Regions from separate parts of the Kitasatospora sp. NPDC028055 genome, predicted to be linked through region 2. Evidence: riboswitches for the same ligand, from Rfam matches in the RefSeq annotation. Region 2 holds a riboswitch; each other region holds the start of a gene.
The links. Region 2 has a riboswitch for cyclic di-AMP ahead of AB0F71_RS26335 (transglycosylase family protein). Riboswitches for the same ligand answer to the same signal wherever they lie in the genome.

Region 1: linked by a shared signal. The riboswitch ahead of AB0F71_RS04225 (NlpC/P60 family protein) and the one ahead of AB0F71_RS26335 (transglycosylase family protein) in region 2 are both predicted to bind cyclic di-AMP.
Region 3: linked by a shared signal. The riboswitch ahead of AB0F71_RS07815 (glycoside hydrolase family 16 protein) and the one ahead of AB0F71_RS26335 (transglycosylase family protein) in region 2 are both predicted to bind cyclic di-AMP.

The regions. Positions count from the first base shown of each region.
Region 1 covers NZ_JBEZXE010000002.1:58,714-65,891, reverse strand. The annotation lists gene AB0F71_RS04235 (NYN domain-containing protein) at 1-986, shown strand, start outside; gene AB0F71_RS04230 (NlpC/P60 family protein) at 1,187-2,221, shown strand; cyclic di-AMP (ydaO/yuaA leader) riboswitch at 2,560-2,716, shown strand; gene AB0F71_RS04225 (NlpC/P60 family protein) at 2,727-3,842, shown strand; gene AB0F71_RS04220 (NlpC/P60 family protein) at 4,070-5,116, shown strand; gene AB0F71_RS04215 (hypothetical protein) at 5,170-6,312, shown strand; gene AB0F71_RS04210 (glycosyltransferase 87 family protein) at 6,360-7,178, opposite strand, start outside.
Region 2 covers NZ_JBEZXE010000031.1:10,784-17,961, reverse strand. The annotation lists gene AB0F71_RS26345 (LacI family DNA-binding transcriptional regulator) at 1-92, shown strand, start outside; gene AB0F71_RS26340 (hypothetical protein) at 291-491, opposite strand; gene AB0F71_RS26335 (transglycosylase family protein) at 652-1,953, opposite strand; cyclic di-AMP (ydaO/yuaA leader) riboswitch at 1,961-2,123, opposite strand; gene AB0F71_RS26330 (hypothetical protein) at 2,629-3,576, opposite strand; gene AB0F71_RS26325 (DUF397 domain-containing protein) at 4,135-4,398, shown strand; gene AB0F71_RS26320 (ATP-binding protein) at 4,745-5,314, opposite strand; gene AB0F71_RS26315 (helix-turn-helix transcriptional regulator) at 5,733-6,599, shown strand; gene AB0F71_RS26310 (helix-turn-helix domain-containing protein) at 6,688-7,178, opposite strand, start outside.
Region 3 covers NZ_JBEZXE010000004.1:103,514-110,691, forward strand. The annotation lists gene AB0F71_RS07795 (gamma-glutamylcyclotransferase) at 1-246, opposite strand, end outside; gene aceB (malate synthase A) at 409-2,061, opposite strand; gene AB0F71_RS07805 (IclR family transcriptional regulator) at 2,263-3,060, shown strand; gene AB0F71_RS07810 (hypothetical protein) at 3,233-3,895, shown strand; gene AB0F71_RS07815 (glycoside hydrolase family 16 protein) at 4,038-5,336, opposite strand; cyclic di-AMP (ydaO/yuaA leader) riboswitch at 5,339-5,502, opposite strand; gene AB0F71_RS07820 (phenolic acid decarboxylase) at 5,925-6,260, shown strand; gene AB0F71_RS07825 (alpha/beta hydrolase-fold protein) at 6,379-7,178, opposite strand, start outside.

The sequences.
Region 1 (7,178 bases), on a different contig from region 2:
GCTGGAGCCGACTGGTCGCCGAGGCGGGCGAGGAGGCCGAGCGGGCCGGCGCCGAGGACGCGGCGGCGGAGGCCTCCCGGCTGGTGGAGAAGCTCCAGGCCGAGCTGGCCGAGGTGCGGGCCGCGGCGCGCGCGGACCTGGAGCGCCAGCGGGCGGAGTTCGAGGGCGTCCGGCGCGAGGCCGAGTCGCTGCGCAAGAAGGTGCGGTCGCTGGAGAGCGACACCCGGCGGGCGCAGGCCGAGACCCGGCGGGTGACCGGGGAGCTGGAGGCGGCGAGGGCGCAGGCCGCCGGGGAGCGCAGCGCGGCCGAGTCCGAGGCGCGGCGGCTGCGGCACCGGGTGTCCGAACTGGAGACCGCGGTCGAGCAGGGCCGCCGCTCGGCCCGGGAGGGCCGCAGCGTCGAGGACATGCGGCTGCGGCTGCTGCTGGACACCGTGCTGCAGTCGGCGCAGGGCCTGCAGCGGGAGCTGGCCCTGCCGGTCTCCCAGATCCGCCCGGCGGACCTGGTGGAGGCGGTGGTGCCGGGGGCGGCCTCGCCGCACGACGTGGCCCGGCGCGGCCTGGCCGAGGACGACCCGGCGCTGCTGGACCAGCTGCTGGCGATCCCGCAGGTGCACCTGGTGGTGGACGGCTACAACGTGACCAAGACCGGGTATCCGGCGCTGCCGCTGGAGCAGCAGCGGATCCGGCTGCTGGGCGGGCTGGCGATGCTGGCCCAGCGCACCCAGGCGGAGGTCACCTGTGTGTTCGACGGGCAGGACCTGGACGTACCGGTCATCATGGCGCCGCCGCGCGGGGTCCGGGTACGGTTCAGCCGGACCGGCGAGACCGCGGACGAGCTGATCCGCCGTCTGGTCCGGGCCGAGCCGCAGGGCCGCCCGGTGGTGGTGGTCTCCACCGACCGGGAGGTCGCGGAGGGCGTGCGGAAGGCGGGTGCGCGCCCGGTGGCCTCGGTGCTGCTGCTGAACCGGCTGGCCCGGCCCTGAGCTGGGGCCGGAGGCGGTGACGGCAGGTCAGTGGGGTTTCCGTGCGGGTGTGCGGATCCGGTGAAGTCAGTGGGGGAACCGGAGTTCACGCCTTCGGGGGAGTGGCAAAACGGGTAGATCTTCACTAGGGTCTGGCGTCAAACCTATTTTCCGGAATCTCACCTGATCAGGTGAGTCCGATGGAAGAAGGAGCCGGTCTCTTGGCCTCCCACCGCCGTCCGAAGCAGCCCAGCCGCGCACGGGTCTCCGTGCTCACCGCTGCTGCTGCGACCGCGGTCGCCCTCTCCGCGCAGGTCGCCGCGCACGCGGCGCCGCAGCCGAACAAGAGCGACGTCAAGGCGCAGATCGACCAGCTCCAGCAGGAGCAGGAGCAGGCGGCCGAGAAGTACAACGGCGCCAAGGAGCGTGCCGACCAGCTCCGCAAGCAGGCCGACCAGCTCCAGGACCAGGTGGCCCGCAGCCAGGACCAGATGAGCCAGCTCCAGGTGGGCCTGGCCCAGGTCGCGGGCGAGCAGTACCGCACCGGCGGCATCGACCCGTCCGTGCAGCTGATGCTCTCCTCCGACCCGTCCGGCTACCTGGACAAGGCGTCGAGCGTCCAGCAGGCCAGCACCACCCAGACCGAGGCGCTCAAGGGCCTGCTCGACCAGCAGCGCCGGCTGGACCAGGAGAAGGCCGAGGCGGCCGCCGTGCTCGCCTCCCTGGACTCCACCACCAAGGACCTCAACCAGGCCAAGGCGGACGTCAACACCAAGTTGAAGGCCGCCCAGGACCTGCTGAACTCGCTCAGCGCCGCCGACCGGGCCGCGCTCCGGGCCCAGCAGCAGCAGGACGACCGCGCCTCCCGCGGCGCCGACCGGGTCGACCTCAGCAACCTGCCGCCGGCCAGCGGCTACGCCGCCGTGGCGGTGGCCAAGGCGATGAGCAAGCAGGGTTCGCCGTACGTCTGGGGCGCCACCGGGCCCTCCACCTTCGACTGCTCGGGCCTGATGGTCTGGGCGTACGGTCAGGCCGGCGTCTCGCTGCCGCGCACCTCGCAGGAGCAGGGCCACATCGGGACCGCCGTGACGCTGGCCACCGCCCAGCCGGGCGACCTGGTGATCTACGGCGGCGACATGCACCACGTCGGGATGTACATCGGCAACGGCATGGTGGTCCACGCGCCGCACACCGGTGACGTGGTGAAGGTGATGAAGGCCGACGCGATGTCGATCAACACGATCCGCCGGATCTGACGCCCCGGCACCACCCCGAGGGCCGGTTCCGGCCCTGTGATCCGCGCCACCTCCGATCGGGGGTGGCGCTTCGGGTGTGCGTCCCCGATGGGCCGGACGGTGAGAGTCGATCAGCTTTGCGTGCGGCGCTGATCACCATCAGTCATTTTCACAAAAGAACATGGGTAATCTTCCGTCTTTTTTCTGACAAGGATTTGAACCGATCACGGTTCAGTTACTAGGGTCGTGCCCCGAACCACCGCACAGTCGATCACCCAGCCCGGGTGGCGGCGGTGGTTACCGCCGAGTTCGCGAAACAGCGGGGCAGGTCGCAACGACTGCCCGACAGGGGAGCCCAGTAGTCGGGGGCGCTGCGGAGCGGAGCCGGGGAACCACACGTTCCTCCGGGGTGAATCGGCGCCAGGTCGGCCGTAGGTGAGGCCGGTGAGGCGTCGTAGGGCATGCTTCCGGCCCGAACCCGTCAGCTCACCCGGTAGGCGGGAGTAGGAAGAAGGAGTCCGCCTTCGTGGCGTCCCATCGTCGTCCCAAGCCCGCCAGCCGTACCCGCGTCTCGATCCTGACCGGTTTCGCCGCCGCGGCCGTCGCCCTCTCCGCGCAGTCCGGCGCGCACGCCGACCCGCAGCCGACCAAGGACCAGGTCAAGGAGCAGGTCGACCAGCTCAACGAGCAGGCCGAGCAGGCGACCGAGAAGTACAACGCCGCCCAGGAGAAGCAGCAGGAGCTGGAGAAGCAGGTCTCCGGCCTCCAGGACCAGGTGGCCCGGCAGCAGGCCCAGGTGACCGACCTCCAGGGCGGCCTGGCCGAGATCGCCGGCGAGCAGTACCGCAACGGGGGCATATCCCCGACGGTCCAGCTGATGTTCTCCTCCAGCCCGGACAACTTCCTCAACCAGGCCGGCGCGCTGAACCAGGCGGGCAGCACCCAGAAGAACCAGCTCAAGCAGCTGCAGGACCAGCAGCGCAAGCTGGACCAGGACCGCACCGAGGCCCAGGGCAAGCTCGGCGAGCTGGAGGCCACGACCCAGCAGCTGAAGGCCTCCAAGGACGAGGTCCAGAACAAGCTCAAGGCCGCCCAGGACCTGCTCAACACGCTGACCGAGCAAGAGCGCCAGGCGATCAAGGCGGCCGAGGAGAAGGCCGCCGCCGACGCCGCCGCGAAGGCCGCCGCCGCCGCCAAGCCGGCCACGCCGGACCGCGCCTCGCGCGACAACAGCCGCAGCGACCTCGGCTCGGGCTCCACCGCCGCGCCGGTCAAGGTCGCCCCGGGCAGCTCGCACGGTGCCGCCGCGCTGGCCGCCGCCGCCACCAAGGTCGGCAGCCCGTACGTCTGGGGCGCCACCGGCCCCGGCTCCTTCGACTGCTCCGGCCTGATGGTCTGGGCGTTCAACCAGGCCGGGGTGTCGCTGCCGCGCACCTCGCAGGAGCAGGCCGGCGCCGGCACCCGGATCGGCTCGGACATCTCCCAGGCCCAGCCCGGCGACATGCTGATCTTCTACGGCGACGCCCACCACGTCGGCATCTACGCGGGCAACGGCCAGGTGCTGCACGCTCCCAAGCCGGGCGCGTCGGTGCGCTACGAGGCCGTCTCCAACATGCCGCTGTCCTCCATCGTGCGGGTCTGATCCCCACCCACGCGTTCACGGGCCCGGTCCTCCGTCACGGAGGGCCGGGCCTGCGGCTTTTCCGGCGGATCGACCTGGTGTCCGATTAGGGGTCAAATATTCGGGTCGGTAGGGGTTTGGACTCACTTGCCCGGACTCGCTAACGTCTGCCACCGGACTCCCGCTCGACGGCCGCCCACCGGGGCGCGGCCGCGGGGCCGCGCCGCAGGACTGGAGCCGTTGCCGCCATGCCCGTGCACCGTCGTTCCCAACTGCTCGCCCGTGCGCTGGTACTGACCGCGGCCGCCACCACGGCCCTGGGCGTGGCGACCGCCGGCAGCGCCCAGGCCGCCCCCGGGGCGCCGGACGCGCCCGACCGCAAGGACGTCAAGGCCCAGGTCGAGCAGCTGTACGACGAGGCCGAACAGGCCTCGGAGAAGTACAACGCCGCGCAGGAGGCGCAGAAGCGGCTGCAGGGCGAGACCACGATCCTCCAGGGCGAGGTCGCCACCGCCCAGGAGCAGCTCAACGAGCTGCGCGGGGACCTCGCCACGGTCGCCGGGGCCGAGTACCGGGGCGGCGGGATGACCCAGACCGCCCAGCTGATGCTCTCCAGCGACCCGGAGGCCTACCTCACCCGCGCCCGCACCCTCGGCCAGGCCGCCGAGCGCCAGCAGGAGACCCTGCACGAGCTGGTCACCCGTCAGCGCCGGCTCGACCAGCGCCGCACCGAGACCGCCGCCAAGCTCGCCGAGCTGGACGAGGCCCGCCGCTCGCTCGCCGACAGCAAGCAGCAGATCCAGCAGCGCCTCGCCACGGCGCAGAAGCTGCTCAACAGCCTGGGCGCCGCCGAGCGGAACCGGATGGTCGCCCAGGACGCCCGGGAGGCCGAGCAGCGCGCCACCCGCGGCACCGACCGGCTGGACCTCGGCAACGCCCCGGCCGCCTCCGAACGCGGGGCCGCCGCGCTGGCCGCCGCGGTGCGGATGGTCGGCTCGCCCTACGTCTACGGATCCACCGGGCCGCGTGCCTTCGACTGTTCCGGTCTGATGTACTACAGCTGGCGGCAGGCCGGAGTGACCCTGCCGCGCACCTCGCAGGCCCAGGCGTACGCCGGGCAGCGGATCAGCCTCTCCGAAGCGCGGCCGGGAGACCTGGTGATCTTCTACCGGGACATGCACCACGTCGGGATGTACGCCGGCGGCGGAGTGATGGTGCACGCCCCGTACCCCGGCGCCAAGGTCCGGTACGAGAGCGTCAACGCGATGCCGGTCTCGGGAGTGGTCCGGCTCTGAGCACGACGCCCCCCGGGTCGGACGGCCCCCACCCGATAGACCCCGCGCGCCCGGTGCTGTCCCGGCGCGGCGCGCTGCTGCTGGCGGCCGGCGGGCTGGCCCAGCTCTCGTTGCCCCCGGTGGCCCCGCCGCCGGGCGGGCGGGCCGTCGACCGGCAGGCCGAGGTCACCGCCCTGCTGGCGGCGCGGGCGCGCTCGCTGCCCGTCTGGTCGGGGCTCACCGGGGCCGAGGCGGCGTACCGGAACCTGGTGCTCTCGCCGCCCGCCGGGCCGGAGCGGCAGGACGCGTCCGTCGAGCTGGCGCTGCGGATCGCCGGGTACGACGAGTACCCGGTGGTGTACCCGCGCCGGATCGAGCTGGTCCGGGACGGGGGCGGCTGGCGGGTCGAGCACGAGGAGGGCACCGGCGGGCCCCCGGCACCGTGGGACCTCGGCCCCGTCCGCACCGCCGCCGGAGCCCACTGCCTGGTGCTCGGCCTGGCCGACGGGCCCGACCCGGCCGGGCTGGTCCCGGTGGGGGACAAGGCGGTGCCGGCCGTCAGCGCGGTCTGGGGTGACGCCTGGCCCGGCCGGCTGCTGCTGGAACTGCCCGCCACCGAGCAGCAGTTCGCCCGGCTGCTGGAGGCCGACCCGGCGGGCTGGACGGGCATGGCGGCGGTCACCGTGGCCGCGCCCGGCGCGCCCCGGCACACCCCGGCGGACCGGGTGGTGGTCAACCCCGAGGCCTTCGCGAAGCTCAGCGACTTCGGCCGCCAGGTGGTCGTCACCCACGAGACCACCCATGTCGCGACCCGGGCCGACACCCGGGCGTGGACCCCGCTGTGGCTCTCCGAGGGCGTCGCCGACTGGACGGCCTACCGGGACTCCGGGCGGCGCCCGCAGCAGATCGCGCCCGAGCTGGCCCGGGACGTCGCCGCCGGGAAGCTGCCCACCGCGCTGCCCGCCGACGCGGACTTCGCCGCGGGCGCCGACGGCATCGCCCAGGCCTACGAGCAGTCCTGGCTGGCCTGCGAGCTGATCGCCCGCCGGTACGGGGCACAGCGGCTGGTCGCCTTCTACCGGGCGGTCGGCGCGGCCGACGGGGCGGGCGAGGACCGGGCGCACCGGACGGACCGGCTGCTGCGGGCCGAACTGGGCGTCGGACTGGCCGAGTTCACCGGGCTGTGGCTGACCGAGGTCGAGGCCTTGAAGGGCTAGGGCTGGTAGGGCCGGGCACGGGAGGGCCGGGACCTTGGGCTGGGCCGCTACCGCCCGGCGGGGTGGTCGATGCCGTCCAGCAGGTCCTGCTCGTACGCGATGCCCGGGCGGACCGGGTAGGCGGAGGCGGCCGGCAGGGCCGGGGGTTCGGCCAGGACCACGGTGGGCGCCAGGGCCGTCGAGGCGCGGGTGGAGCGCCAGAGCCGGATGCCGGAGAGCACGGCGGCGGTCAGCAGCAGCAGGTTGCGCAGGCCCAGCACGGCGACCGCGAGCGGCTCGCTGTTCAGGACCTGGGTGAACATGGTCGGGAACTCGAGCAGGGTGAGCGGGCAGGCGACCAGGACCAGCAGCGCCACCGGCCGCTGGCTGGTGCCGCGCACGGTCAGGCAGACCGCCGCGACGCCGATCAGCCAGACCAGGTACTGCGGGCTGATCACCCGGCTGGTCACCACGAAGATCAGCAGCGCGCAGAGCGCCGCGTCGTACATGGTGGCGGCGTTGCGCCGACGGGCGGTGAAGCGCCACAGCAGCAGCCAGAGGAAGCCCAGCACGGTGCCGGCCATCATCACCTTGCTGATCACGCTGACCCACGGCCCGAGCATCTCGGGGGAGCCGTAGTTCATGGTGACCCTGCCGTCCCAGCCCCCGGCCAGCCGGGCGATGTGCAGCGGCAGCGCGCCCACCGACTCGACCTCGATGCCGCGGGCCCCCTGGAAGGCCAGGAAGCCGAAGGCGCCGTTCATCCCGGCCGCCAGCAGGAAGCCGACCGAGACCGCCGTGGCGGCGGCCAGCGTCCAGGAGCGGCGGGTGCGGCGGCCGGACGGGGTGCCGATCAGGCCCAGCAGCGGCCAGATCTTGAGGATGCC
Region 2 (7,178 bases):
AGGAGGTCGGCGGGAACTCCGCCCAGCGTGGGGAGTTCATGTTCCAGCCGGAGCTGGTGATGCGGGGCTCCACCGGGGCCTGCGCGCGCTGAGAACCGGGCGCGGCCCGGGGGGCCGGGGGGCCGGCAGGGCCGGGCAGAGCTGGCCGGGCAGAGCTGGCCGGGCAGGTCCGGGCAGAGCGGGCCAACTGACGGGCCCCGGAGGGCGGTTGCTCTCCGGGGCCCGTCGGCGTGCGGTGCTCGGGGGCGGCCCGGCCCGCTCCGCTCCGCCCGGCCGGGCTCGGCCGTCGGTCAGCCCTCCTGGGCGGCCGGGCGGTCGGTGGAGACCCGGTGGCCGTCGGCCGCGTCGCCGGTCCTGGTCCCGGTACGGCGGCCGCGGGCCAGGTAGTCGCGTACGACCAGTTCGACGGCGTCCTGCGGGTTCTTGGTGCCGGAGAGCAGCATCGCATCGATCGCGAGGTTCGCGTCGAGGGTGATGGTGACCTGGGCCATGTGACTCCTCCTCGGGTGCAGAGCAGCAGCATGCCCCGTGGGCCGGGGTTTGACCATGCGGAATCCGGGCCTGCGGGCACGCCGGAGCCCCGGGAGGAGCGGGTGCGCTCTCCCCGGGGCTCCGGCGTCAGCCGTTGGCGGCCGCTCGGTTCGCGGTCGCTCAGACCCGGCCGGCGAAGTCCGGGGCCCAGTTGGCGATGGTCTGGAGGCGGACGCCCGAGCTCGGGTTGGCGGCCTCGACGTACTGGCCGTTGCCGATGTAGATGGCGACGTGGTAGACGCCGGAGTCCTGGCCGTTGTTGGACCAGAACAGCAGGTCGCCCGGCTGCAGGCTGTCCAGCGAGACGTGGGTGCTGGCGGCGGCCTGGTCGGCGGCGACGCGCGGGATGTTGATGCCCGCGGCGCGCAGCGCGGCCTGGGTCAGGCCGGAGCAGTCCCAGCCGCCGTTGCCGGTGCCGCCGTAGACGTACGCCTGGCCGATCTTCGACTGGGCGAAGGAGACCGCGGCGGCCATGCTGCCGGTGGCGGCCGGGGCCGCGGCCGGGGTCTGCGCCTGGGCGGCCGGCTTCGACGCGGGCTTGGTGGCGGACGGCTTGCTCTGGGCGGTCGGCTTGGCGTTCACGGCACCGCCGTTCGAGGCCTGGCCGGCCTTCTGCGAGCGGTCGAACCAGGTGAAGTCCGAGCCGGACTTGGCGGCGGACTGGTCGTCCTGGGCCGAGGCGCCGTCACCGAAGGTCAGCTGCTCGCCCGGGTAGATGGTGTCCGGGCCCTCGGTCAGGGTGCTGCGGTTGAGGTCGTACAGCCGCTGCCAGCCGCCCTGGATGTTGTGCTTGTCGGCGATCGAGGACAGCCAGTCGCCGTCGACGACGGTGTAGCTGCCGGCCTGGGCCTGCGCCTGGCGCTTCTGGGCCCAGGTGCTGTTGGCGGACTGGGCGGAGGCGGCCGCGGAGTCGCCGGAGGCCTGGGCCTGGTCCTGCGCGGGGGCGGCGGGCTTGGCGGGCTTCGCGGCGGGCTTGCTCGGGGTGGCCGGCTTGGCGGCGGGCTTGGCGGCGGTGGAGCCGGCCGAGGTGTCGACGGCGGCTGCGGCGCCGCCCTTGGTCAGACCGGCCTGGCCGGAGCAGACCGGCCAGGCGCCGGGGCCCTGCGAGGCGAGGACCTTCTCGGCGACGGCGATCTGCTGGTCCTTGGTGGCCTGGTTGGCCTGCGGGGCGTAGGCGGTGCCGCCGAAGGCGGCCCAGGTGCTGGAGGTGAACTGGAGGCCGCCGTAGAAGCCGTTACCGGTGTTGATGCTCCAGTTGCCGCCGCTCTCGCACTGGGCGACCTTGTCCCAGGTGGCGACGGAGGCGGCGTTCGCGGTGCCGGTGGTGAGGCAGGGGACGGTGAGGCCGACGCCGGCGACGCCGAGGGCGGCGATCACGCGACGGGTGCGGCTGGACAGGCGGTTGCCGTTGGAAGGCAGCATGAAGACGCGGTCCTCTCCCACGCCTGCGAGGTGAGCTGTCGGATTCGGGCTGGAGTTGCCCGGCCGCGCTGTGGGCGCGGCTTCACCCCTAGCCCTGGACGGTTCCGGAGAACGGTCCGGGGCGACTTACCTGTGGTTCCCCCGCTCCTGCCGTGATGCGTTTTCGCGCTGCCAGGACATCCGACGGCAGGACTCGGCGTCGCGGATGAACTGGGTCCGTGTGGTCACGAACGGGGAGCACGTTAAGCAGACTTAAGTGAGATCTGCAAATACCTGTGATGCGCATCACGGTTTAGCGGGAAACGCCGCACGGCCCGTAATTCATGATCGTAAATGATCGTTTTCCGGCAATATCGCAGCGGATTCTGATAACTGGCTCCGCCTCAGGAAAGAGGTGACGGAGCGTTGGAGCGCAAAGGGCGCACGCTCGGGGTACGGGGGGAGCGGCCGTGAATCGCGCGCCGGGGAACGTGCTCACCACCCGTCGGATATTCATCGACAAATGAACCGGAAACGGACATTGCGTCGCATTGTCGGCCCAGCTCACCAGTGGGGTGAATCGGAGCACGTCGAAAGGGCCCGGAACGAAGTCGTTCCGGGCCCTTTCGACGGTATGGGCGGTACGGGCCGTGCGGGTTCCGCCGGTGGCGGCCGACGGGCGTTCAGCGGGTCGTGCTAGCCCTCCAGGGGCCCTTCGGCGGCCGCGTGGGCCCGCCGGGAACCCTCGGCCCCGACGGTGGCCGCGGCCTCCGCCTCGGCCTCGGCGAGCTCCTCCGCCGTCGGCACCGGCAGGGCGGCCAGGTAGGTGGAGGCGATCAGCTGGCCGACCGTCGGATAGGCGCCCAGCGGCGCGGCCGACGGGCAGCCGGTCTCCTCGGCGGCCGCGGCGAGCAGCTCCGAGTCCGCCTCCGGACCGATCACGAGCGGGGCCAGGGCCGGGCGCTCGGAGCCGGTCTCCTTGAGGTGGCCGACGGCGGCGGCGACCGAGCCGGGCACGTCCAGCGCGGCGGCGACGACCGGGACGGCCAGTCGGGCGGCCAGCAGCACGCCGGTGATCCCGGCCGCGGCGGCCGCGTCCTCGCCGCCGACGGTGGTCAGGACCACGCCGTCCGCGGCGGTCGCGATGGCGAACAGCCGGGCCCGGTCGGCCCGCGCCAGCCCGGCCTCGGACAGCCGGACGTGGACGGCCTCGGCCAGCAGCGGGTGCGGGCCCAGCGCGTCGGTGACGGTCGCGCCGTACTCGGCGGCGACGGCGTGAAGCCCGGTCAGGAAGTCGTGCGGGCCCGGGACCAGCGGCACCACGACGGGCGTCGGCAGTCCGGCCTCGGCGGCCGCCGCCAGCAGCTCCGCGACGGTGTGCTCCTGCGGCTCCGCGGCCCCGGCGTCGGTGGCCGGGAGGTAGCCGACCGCGGCCTGGACGCCGGCGTGCTCGCTGCGGACGATCGAGAGCAGCTCCGCGACGACCGAGCGGGACTCGGGCCCCGCGGTCGCGGGTACGGCGAGCACCAGGGCCGGCGAGCCGGTGCGGATCTCGGGGCGCTCGGGGCGGCGGTGGCGCCCCCGCGCACGGGAGCCTGGAGTGCGGACGGGCAGTGGCGCGCCCGGGATGGCTGCGGTGCTCATGCCGGAGATCGTAGGACATCTGCCCGTCAGGCCTGCAGTCGGCTGCCGTACGGGTTTCGGGTGGTCACGGTGCGGGGGTCGTGTTCATGCCGCTCCGGTCCGGGGCGATTGCCTACAATCCGGACATTCCTCGCCCAAGCCCCGTACGGAGCCCCTCAGTTGCCCTGACGTATCCGGTGGGGCGGCGCGTTGCACCGGTCTGGCGTGAGATGTCTCACAGTCGCCGGGCGACCTGACGGAGGGTCACGGCGGGGCGACTCCCGGCATTCGAAGATCAACATTCAGCGGGGAAGCGCTCACGGCCGGTTATGGACGGACCGTCGATTCAATCGCCTATGTCCGTTTACGTACCGTCAGGAGAAGGGTCCGTGAAGAGTTCGCGGCGACCGTCGAAAAGCCTCGTGCACCTGCAATGTCCCGTGCTGATGCACGTGCACTGCGGCTATCATCGCGTCAAGTGAGGCGTTGTGCCGGGCCGGTACGGGGCCGGTCCGTTCGTTCGGCGGGTGCCGGGGCGCCGCGCTGGACGACAACTCCGGAGCTCTTCGGGAGACTTCTATGCACGACTCGCAGGACACGCACGGCTCCAACCACGCCTACAACGGGATGGCCGCCGCCGAGCTCACGGGGGTGGTCTGGCAGAAGAGCCGGCACAGCAACTCCCAGGGCAACTGCGTCGAGTTCGCGGCCCTGCCGGGCGGCGACGTGGCGATGCGCAACTCGCGCTTCCCGGACGGCCCGGCGCTCATCTACACCCGGGCCGAGATCGCGGCCCTGCTGCTGGGTGCCAAGGACGGGGAGTTCGACCACCTCGCGGTCTGACCGGCCGCTGCTCCACCATCGGGGGGCCGTCGTGGGTGCTGACACCACGACGGCCTTTGTCTTTGTCCGGGGCCGGGGGCGGCGGGCCCGTGCGTTCGTGAGCGGTCCGGTGGCGGACCGTCCGGCGGGGCCTGCCGGGGTGGTGCGGGTGCTGCCGCGGATGCTCCCGCCGGTGCTGCGGGTCCGGAGCCGCAGTACCCGGAGCGGGTAGTCGCCGCTGGTGCCGGGGTCGCGGGCCGGCCCGGCGCGGGGGCGGGCCGGAGGGCCCGGGGTGTGGTCCTCCCGGGGCGTTCCTCGGCCGGCCGTGCGCCGTGCGGCGGGCCTGGCCTGATCCACAAGACGCGCCCTAGGCCGAGCGCCGGTGCCGACCACCGATTTCGACCCGGCCGGCCGGCGCGGTGCCGTCGAGCAGGGTGGCGTCCAGTCCGCTGCCGCAGCCGGTCTCCGCCTCGAACACGGCCCAGACGACCTTGCCGCTGCCCAGTGGGTGCCAGCCCCAGGAGCGGCTGAACGACTCCACCAGGTGCAGTCCGCGGCCCGATTCGGCGACGAAGTCCGCCTCCCGCGCCACCGGTCCGGCACTGCTCGGGTCGCTCACCGCGCAGACCACCTGGGGGGAGCGGTGCACCAGGCTTATTCGGATCGGCAGCCGCCCTTCCGGGGTCGGCTGTGTGGGAAAGTCGTACTCGCCCAGGGCGCCGCCCGACGGGTCGGGCCGTGCGCCGATCGCATGCCGGAGCGCGTTGGTGACGAGTTCCGAGGCCACCAGGGCGACGTCGTCGAACAGCTCCATCAGGCCCCAGCGTTGGAGCGAGGCCCGGGCGAAGTCGCGTGCGGATCTCACGGCTTCGAAGCGAGGAGCGAGCGTACAGGTGACCACATGGGGGTCAACTGCCAAAGCCGTACCGGTGCTCATGAAGAGCTCCTCCCATAAGGGGGCGGACACGGCTGGACCCGCCGGGGTCATGCCGGTCACCTCCGACTCGCTCGGCCGCTCGGCCGCCCCCTCGACCAGGCGCGCGCGCACTCGAACGCCCGATGGCGCGGGGGACGCCGTCGGGCCGGTGCACGGAGTCGCGCGTGGGGTCGACGCGGAGCCCGCGGGATTGCCAGGGATGTGCAGGTGCACGTGCACCATGGTGGTGTGCGCTCACTGCAGATGCAAGAGTCGATTCACGTGCAGTCGCACTATTGGCATATGCAAGCGCCGGATGCACGTGCATCCTGGTGTGCGGAGTGCGGAACTGATAGGAACATCCGTCAGTATCGGCACCGTGAGCGCTCAACTGATGGCAGACTGTGCGCTGTTTGCCCTAGGTGGAGGTTTCGACCGCATGACCACAGTTCAGCCGGGCGGCGGCTCGATGGTCCGCCGGATCCTCCTCGGCTCGCAGCTGCGTCGCCTGCGAGAGGCGCGCGGCATCACCCGAGAGGACGCGGGCTACGCGATCCGCGCGTCCGAATCCAAGATCAGTCGCATGGAGCTCGGCCGGGTCAGCTTCAAGGAGCGCGACGTCGCCGACCTGCTGAGTCTCTACGGCGTCGACGACGGCCTGGAGCGGGAGGCCCTGCTGGGCCTGGTCCGCGAGGCCAACAAGTCCGGTTGGTGGCACAGCTTCAACGACGTGCTGCCGGGCTGGTTCCAGACCTACGTCGGCCTGGAGGAGGCCGCCCAGCTGATCCGCACCTACGAGGTGCAGTTCATCCCCGGACTGCTGCAGTCCGAGGAGTACGCACGGGCGGTTTTCGGCCAGAGTCGGCCGGTCATCAGCGAGGAGGAGGTCGAGCGCCGGGTCAGTCTCCGGCTGCGCCGCCAGAAGCTGCTGACCGAGGGCGCCAGCCCGCGCCTGTGGGCGGTCATCGACGAGGCGGCGCTGCGCCGGCCGGTCGGCGGGCCCAAGGTGATGCGCGGCCAGGTCCAGTACCTGATCGACGTCGCCGAGCAGGCCAACGTGGTCATCCAGGTCATGCCGTTCCGCTTCGGCGCGCACGCGGGCGAGTCCGGGGCGTTCACGATCCTGCGCTTCCCGGAGCAGGACCTCGCGGACGTGGTCTACCTGGAGCAGCTCACCAGCGCGCTGTACCTGGACAAGCGGGACGACGTGGACGCGTACGTCCAGGTCATGGAGCGGCTCTGCGTGGACAGTCTCACGCCGGAGCGCACCATAGACCTGCTCTCCTCGATCCTCAAGGAACGCTGAGCAACTCCCGGGCGGGGGCTGGGAGATCCCCCGCTCCCGCCCGGGAGGCGCTCGTCCGCACGGCAGTCCGAGTCGGCCGCCGACCCCGTCAACCGCGGGCCGGCGGCCGCTCGCGTTCCGGCGGCAGCGGCTGCGGCGGGCGGCCCAGTTCCCAGGGCAGGTCGTAGCGGCGGAACAGGTCGGCCCGGATCGGCGCCAGCGGGATCTCCGCGCCCGGCAGCAGCACCCCGATGCAGCCGCCCATCAGTGCGCTGCGCAGTACCGCGTGTTCGGCGACCGGGTCCGGTGCGCCCCAGTCGTCGAGCAGGCCCTGGAGGATCGCGCCGAGCTGCTGCTGCTCCGGTTCCTGGACGAAGGCGCCGGTGTCCGGATCGAGGATGAGCGCCAGGTGCGAGCGCATCACCCGGGGGTGGTCCAGAGCCAGGGCGAGGACGGCGTCTATCGCGCGGGCCAGCCGGGTCTCGGGGGTGGCGTCCGGCGGCAGTTCGGCCAGGGCGCCGGAGAGCGACTGGTGCATCAGCCGGTGCGTCGCGGCCTGCATCAGCAGTCGTTTGCCGTCGAAGTAGTACGAGAGCAGAC
Region 3 (7,178 bases), on a different contig from region 2:
GGGCTCGCCGGGCAGGATGACGTCCCGCAGGCGCTCCAGGCTGATCTCGTACAGCTCGCCCTCGATCGCGGTGTCGACGGACGGGTCGGCCAGCAGCCCCGGGCAGACGTCCGTCCCGCCGCTGTGGTCGATGGAGAAGAAGCGGTAGCCGGGGGCGGTGCGGGCCGGGCCGATCAGTGCGTCGGCGACCTTGTCGTGGAACGGTCCGCCGACCATCGCCTGGCCGTTGAAGAAGATGCGTGCCATCGGTGAACTCCTCAGAAGGGAAAGGCCGTACAAAGAAAAAGACCGTTCCGCACGGCGACGAGAGGACAGGTGGATTCGTCGCCGTACGGAACGGAGCAAAGGGCGGCGGAACTGCTACGACCCGGCAGGCGGCAGCGGTGGCGCCGACGGATAGATTGGTGCTCAGCCCAGCAGGGGAAGCGCGGGGAGGGTCAGGAAGTCCGCGAACTCCTCGGCCAGGGCGACCTGTTCGAAGAGCTGGGCGGCCTCGCGCCAGCGGCCTGCCCGGTAGGCCTCGTCGCCGAACTCAGCGCGGAGCTCGGCCAGTTCGGTGGCGACCAGGGTGCGGACCAGCTCGGCGGTGGCCTTCTCGCCGGTGTCGGACAGCACGACCCCGTTGTGGATCCACTGCCAGATCTGCGAACGCGAGATCTCGGCGGTGGCAGCGTCCTCCATCATGTTGAAGATGCCGACCGCGCCGAGCCCGCGCAGCCAGGCCTCGATGTAGCGGACGCCGACCTGGACGGCGTTGTGCAGCCCGGCCCGGGTGCAGGTGCCTCCGGCGCCGGCGATGTCGAGCAGTTCGGCGGCGGTGACCGGCTCGGCGGGGCCCGGGTTGTCCTTCTGGTTGGGCCGCTCGCCGAGCACCGCGTCGAAGGAGGCCCGGGCGACCGGGACGAGGTCCGGGTGGGCGACCCAGGAGCCGTCGAAGCCGTTGCCGGCCTCGCGGTCCTTGTCCGCCTTGACCTTCTCCAGCGCGGCGGCGTTGACCTCCGGGTCCCTACGGCTGGGGATGAACGCGGCCATGCCGCCGATCGCGTGGGCGCCGCGCCTGTGGCAGGTCTGCACCAGCAGCCGGGTGTAGGCGGCCATGAACGGCGAGGCCATGGTGACGCTGTTGCGGTCCGGCAGGATGTAGTGCTCGCCGGCGTCGCGGAAGTTCTTGACGATCGAGAAGAGGTAGTCCCAGCGTCCGGCGTTGAGGCCGGCCGCGTGGTCGCGCAGCTCGTACAGGATCTCGTCCATCTCGAAGGCCGCGGTGATGGTCTCGATCAGGACGGTGGCCCGGACGGTGCCGTACGGGATGCCCAACTCGGCCTGGGCGTGGGTGAACACGTCGTTCCAGAGCCGGGCCTCGAGGTGGCTCTCGGTCTTCGGCAGGTAGAAGTACGGGCCGGAGTTGGGGTCCTCGGCGCCCTTGGCGATGAGCCGGGCGGCGTTGTGGAAGAAGTACAGGCCGAAGTCGACGAACGCGCCGGCCACCGGGACGCCGTCGACCAGCAGGTGGTTCTCGTCCAGGTGCCAGCCGCGCGGGCGGACCACGACGGTGGCGAGTTCGGCGGCGGGCCTGAGGGTGTAGGCCTTGCCGGCCGAGCTGGTGAAGTCGATCCGGCCCTCGAAGGCGTCGATCAGGTTGACCTGCCCGCTGACCACGTTCTCCCAGGTCGGGGAGGTGGCGTCCTCGAAGTCGGCGAGCCAGATCTTCGCCCCGGAGTTGAGCGCGTTGATGACCATCTTGCGGTCGGTGGGCCCGGTGATCTCGACCCGGCGGTCCTGGAGGGCGCGCGGCGCCTCGGCGACCTTCCAGTCGCCGGCCCGGACGTCGGCGGTCTCGGGGAGGAAGTCCAGCGTGCCGGTGCGGGCGATCTCGGCCCGTCGGCTCTTCCGCCTCGCCAGGAGCTCCTGTCGACGACCCTCGAAGGCGCGATGGAGGCCCACGACGAAGGCGACCGCCTCCGGGGTGAGCACCTCCTCGGCCCGATGGACGCGCGGTCCGGCGACAGTGACGACCGGAGCGGCGGGGGAGGCGCCGACGGGCCCCTGATCTGCAGCCATGAGCAGGACACTCCTAAGACGGTTGAGCCTGGCAAAGGGAGCTCCGGTGGGAACTTCCTCGGGTACTTCCTCGATCGTTACCCGCCTGTCGGCGGATTCGATTCTGTAAGGTGGAGACTAGTTTCCGCGATACAGAATTTCAACGGTTTGTTGAAGAGGTCGCCGGGACTCTACTCCTCCCCGACAGCGAAGGGAACGCCGGTGGTTGCGACCCCCGACACAGCATCGACGACAGGCGCCGACCGCGCGAGCGGCGGCGTGCAGTCCGTCGAGCGCGCCTTCCAACTCCTGGAGGCGCTGGCCGACTCGAGTGGCGTGGCCACCCTCAGCGAGCTCTCCACCAGCTCCGGCCTCCCGATGCCGACCATCCACCGACTGGTTCGTACCCTCGTCCAGCAGGGCTATGTCCGCCAGGACACCGCCCGGCGCTACACCCTCGGCCCCCGGCTGATCCGGCTCGGCGAGACGGCCGGCCGACTGCTCGGCAGCTGGGCCCGCCCGTACCTGGCCGAGCTCATGGAGGCCACCGGCGAGACCGCCAACCTGGCGGTGCTGGAGGGCGGCGAGGTGGTGTACGTCGGACAGGTGCAGTCGCGGCGCTCGATGCGGATGTTCACCGAGGTCGGCCGACGGGTGCAGCCGCACTGCACCGGCGTCGGCAAGGCGCTGCTCGCCCAGCTCCCCGAGGACGAAGCGCGTGCGGTCCTGGGCCCCAACCCGCTGCCCGCGCACACCGAGTACACCCTCACCGACCCGCAGGCGCTGATGGACCAGCTCGCCGAGGCGCGCGAGCGCGGGTACGTGGTCGACGACCAGGAGCAGGAGATCGGCGTCCGCTGCATCGCCCTCGCCGTCCCGGGCGCCCCCACGCCCACCGCCCTCTCGGTGTCCGGCCCGGAGGCCCGGATCCGGGCACTGGAGGAACAGGCCGGGGCGTCTGCACTGGTACCGGTGATGCACCAGATCGCGGCCCGGCTCGGGCAGGTCCTGGCACCCTGACGATCAGTCAACAGCCTTCCTCGACAAGAGCGATCGGGCCGATGTCGGCGCCCCGCCGTTCGAGTGGCGGTGGGCGAGTTGTGGCGCCGCCGCGTCGGCGGCTCGGACACCCTGGGGCGGACGCGGCCCGCGACGGCGCGGGCCGCCGGAGCACGGGAACAGGGTGAACGGCGTGGCACAGCACGGAGTACGGGGCGGCGCGGGGCGCAGGGGGTTCGGCCGGATCGGCCTGATCGGCCGGGCCGGATGGGTCGGCCAGGTCGGATGGGGCGGCCGGGCCGGATGGGTCGCGGCGGTGACGGCGGGCTGCGCGGCAGCCGCACTGGCCGCCGGCCCGTCCTGGGCGGTGCGGCACCCGGTGCCACGCCCGGACCTTGGGGTCGTCGCGCCGGGTGCGCCCGAGGCGTCCACGCTGCCGGCCGTGGTGGCCAAGCCGTCCGCATCGCACCTGGAGGTGGTCCGGATCGACCCGGACCCGGCGTCGCCAGGCGGCACCACCACCATTCACGCCTTCGTCGCCAACGCGGGCCCGGACACCACCGTGTCCCCGTTCACGGTGACGGTCACCCTCCCGAACGGGGTCACCGCGGCCCCCCCGTTCTACCCAACGGACTGTGAGGTCGTCGCACGCGGCAGGCAGGTGCGCTGCGTCTTCGGCCCCGGGCTGAAGGAGGGGCGCAGCGCGACCGCCCTCGTCCCGGTCGTGCTCTCCCCCGATCTGCCGCTCGGGGTCCTGGCGGGCGGCTCGGTCGAGGTGCGCAGCGCGGACGACCCGGGGGGCATCCGCCACCGGGAGCCGTTCGACATTCGGGTCGTCGAGACGACCCAGGGCTGACGGCCGGATCGCCCCACCGGTCACCGGCCGCCGGCGAGCGGCTGCCGGATCCCGGTGACCGGTGGGGCGGGCTCGTGGTTACCGGTAGACGTGGTCACCGGTACAGGTGGTTACCGGTAGACGAGGTCACCGGCAGACGCGGTCACCGGTAGACGCGGACGTAGTCGGCGGCCATGGTGATCGGGGCGTTCCCCTGCGGCGCCGGGTGGTACTTGCCGGCGCTCACCGAGAGGTTGAGGATCAGGTACGCCGAGAAGTTGGCCCCGACGCCCTTGCCGTCCGAGAACACCTTGACGCCGTTGACGTACCAGTCCACCGAGTTGGCGCCGTAGTAGGTGCCGATGGTCACCCACTGGTCGGCGGCGACGGCGCTCGCATCGGTGTAGTAGTCGGGGTTGCCGGGGTTGACGTGGTTGGTCAGCTCCAGCAGGTTCGGGTTGTCGGGGTGGTACTCGAAGGAGTCGATCTCCCCGTTGCCGTTCTTCCAGGTCCACAGGGCGGGCCAGGCGCCGGTGCCGGCGGGCAGCTTGACCCGGGTCTCGGCGTAGTCGCCGGTCTTGACCTGGAAGCCCTCGGCGGAGCCCTCGGTGGTCAGGAAGCCGGTGTTCCAGGACTGCTTGCCGTTCTCCAGGGTGGGGCCGCCCGGGGTGGCGGTGAACGTGGCGACGCCGTTCCCGACGGTGACGTTGTTCTTGTTCAGCCAGTCGAGCTTGTTGTCGTCCGGGTTGTGGTTCCCGTACTTGTACGAGGTGCTCTTGTCACCGACCCAGCGCTGGCCCCAGTTGATCGGGCCGTTGAACTCGTCGGACCAGGTCAGCGACTTGCCCGCGATCGGGGAGGACGGCGCCGGGGTCGTCGGGGTGGCCGTGGCGGTCGGGGTGCTGGTCGGGGTCGCGGTGGGGGTCGCCGTGGGGGTCGCCGTGGGGGTCGCGGTGGGGGTCGCCGTCGGGGAGGGGGCCGGCGTGGGCGTACCCGTGGCCGAGACCACCAGCTGCTGCGAGGGCAGGTTGTGCCACGCGCCGCCGAGGTCCTGCCAGAAACCGAACTGGGTGTACGTCCCGGCGGCCAGGGTGCGGGCGGCGCTGGTGTAGTTGAATCCGCCGGGGCAGATCTGCACGTTGCTCGCGTTGCCCGGGAAGTCCAGGTTGGTGCCGCGCGCGTCACGGACGCCGACGCCGACGGTCTTGGCGGTGAAGCAGGCCGAGGAGTGCAGGGCCAGCGAGGCGGTGCCGGCCTTGCCGGCGACCATGGTGGCGGGGGCGAGCCGGTCCTGGGTGACGGTCGGGCCGGTGGCGGCCTGGGCGCCGGAGACGGACGGCAGGCCGAGCAGGCCGGCGCCGGTGATGGCGAGCGCCCCGGTCGTGGCGAGGGCGGCGTTGCGGCCGCGGTGGGACGGACGGGCGTGGCGGGGCGCGCGACGGCGCCGGGCAGGCTGGTGCATGGGGATCCTCTGCGACGCCTGCGAGGTGAGCTGTCGGATTCGGGCTGCAGTTGCCCGGCCGCCTGTGGAGCGGCTTCACCCCTAGCCGCGACCCGCACGCTGGTGCGTACGGGCCGGGCGCTGACCTTGGTTCCCCCGCTCCCGTCCGCTGTGGTGCTCGGGTACTCGCCGGCGGGTGGACGGGACTCGGCGTCCCGGCGGCGGGGTCCGCGACGGCGGACGACGAGTGCAGGCTAGGCAGGCCATCCGTGGACGGACAACCTGATCAAGCCGGTTGTCGCACAGCTCACAGTGGTGTCGATCAACGACGCTGCGTGGTGGCCGAGTTGATCACCGGAGTCGACGCCGCCCGGTCCCCCCGTCCGGCCCGCCCGGACTGCCGACCGCACACTGTACGCGGTACGACGGTGGCGGACCGTACCGTGACCGCCGAACCGTGACCGCCGAACCGTGACATCCGTGGCGTGGAGCCGCCCGTATCCGCCCGGTCGGATAAATTGGAGCCCTGGGATTTTCCACGGTGCACAAGAGCACCGACCAGAGCCGTACGACCCGTCCGCCGTTCCGGAGAAGAGGTTCCGCCCCACCATGACCGCGCCCGCGCCCCTGCCCGCCTTCGCCGGCCGCACCTACGTCTTCCGGGCCGACAACGGCGCGGCCTTCCGCAACTCCTACTCGGCCGACGGCACCCGGCTGCGCTGGGAGGGCCTCGGTGAGTCGGCGGGCCAGTGGGAGGACGTGCGGCTGCACGTCGCCGAGGTCGCACCGGAGATCTACTTCGTCAGCTGGACGGAACAGAGCGGGATCACCGTCAGCCACGTGATGGACCTCAACGCGCTGACCGTACGGGCCTTCTGGACCTTCGAGGGCGAGGGCGGCCGGGTCGGCCAGTTGCACACCGGGACGCTGGAGCGGGTCGCCTGACCGGCGCCGAAACGGACCGACCCCCCGGGAGCCGCGGCTTCCGGGGGGTCGGTGTGTTCGGTGTGTTCCGTGCGTTCTGCGTGTCCTGCGTGTCCTGCGCGTTCCGCGGGCGGCGCCGTCAGACGGTCTGGCCCGGGTGGCCCGGCTGGTTCGGGACCTTGAGGTGCTGGGACAGCCACTCCAGTGAGGACGGCAGCAGGGCGCTCCAGGTCTCGAAGTTGTGGCCGCCGTTCTCGAGCATGCTGTAGGAGACCTTCATCGGGCTCTTCGCGGCGTCGATGAACGCCTCGGTGTCCTGCTTGTAGTTGCCGTCGCCCTTCTTGGTGCCGGCCAGCAGCACGGAGACGTTCGGCTGCGGCAGGTTCTTCAACCGCCACATCAGGTCGGCCTCGTTGCGGCGCTGCTTGCTGCCGCCGAAGAGGTCGCCGGTGGTCGGGTCGTCGGCCGCCTCGTAGTACCCGGAGAGGGACACGGCGGTCGGGAAGACGTCCGGGTGGCGCATGGCCAGCTTGAGCGCGCAGTAGCCACCGGTGGAGTTGCCCATGAAGGCCCAGGCCTGCGGGTCGGTCGAGACCCGGTAGCTGGCCTGGATCGCCGACGGGACGTCCTTGGTGAAGTACGTGTCGGACTGGGCGCCGCCGGGGATGTCCTCGCACTCGGTGTCCTGCGGCAGCGCGGGCGAGGGGCGCATCAGGACCATGACGGTCGGCTGCATCCGGCCCTCCTGCAGCAGCTTGAGCGCGGCGCCCGGGTAGTTGAAGCGGGTGATCAGGTTCTCGGCGATTCCTGGGAAGCCGGTGCTGACGATCACGGCCGGGAACTGCTTCTGCGCGTACTCGGGCTGGAAGTACTGGGGCGGAAGGTAGACGTAGCCCTCGGTCGACAGCCGGCTCTCCTTGCCGTCGATCCGGACCTTGC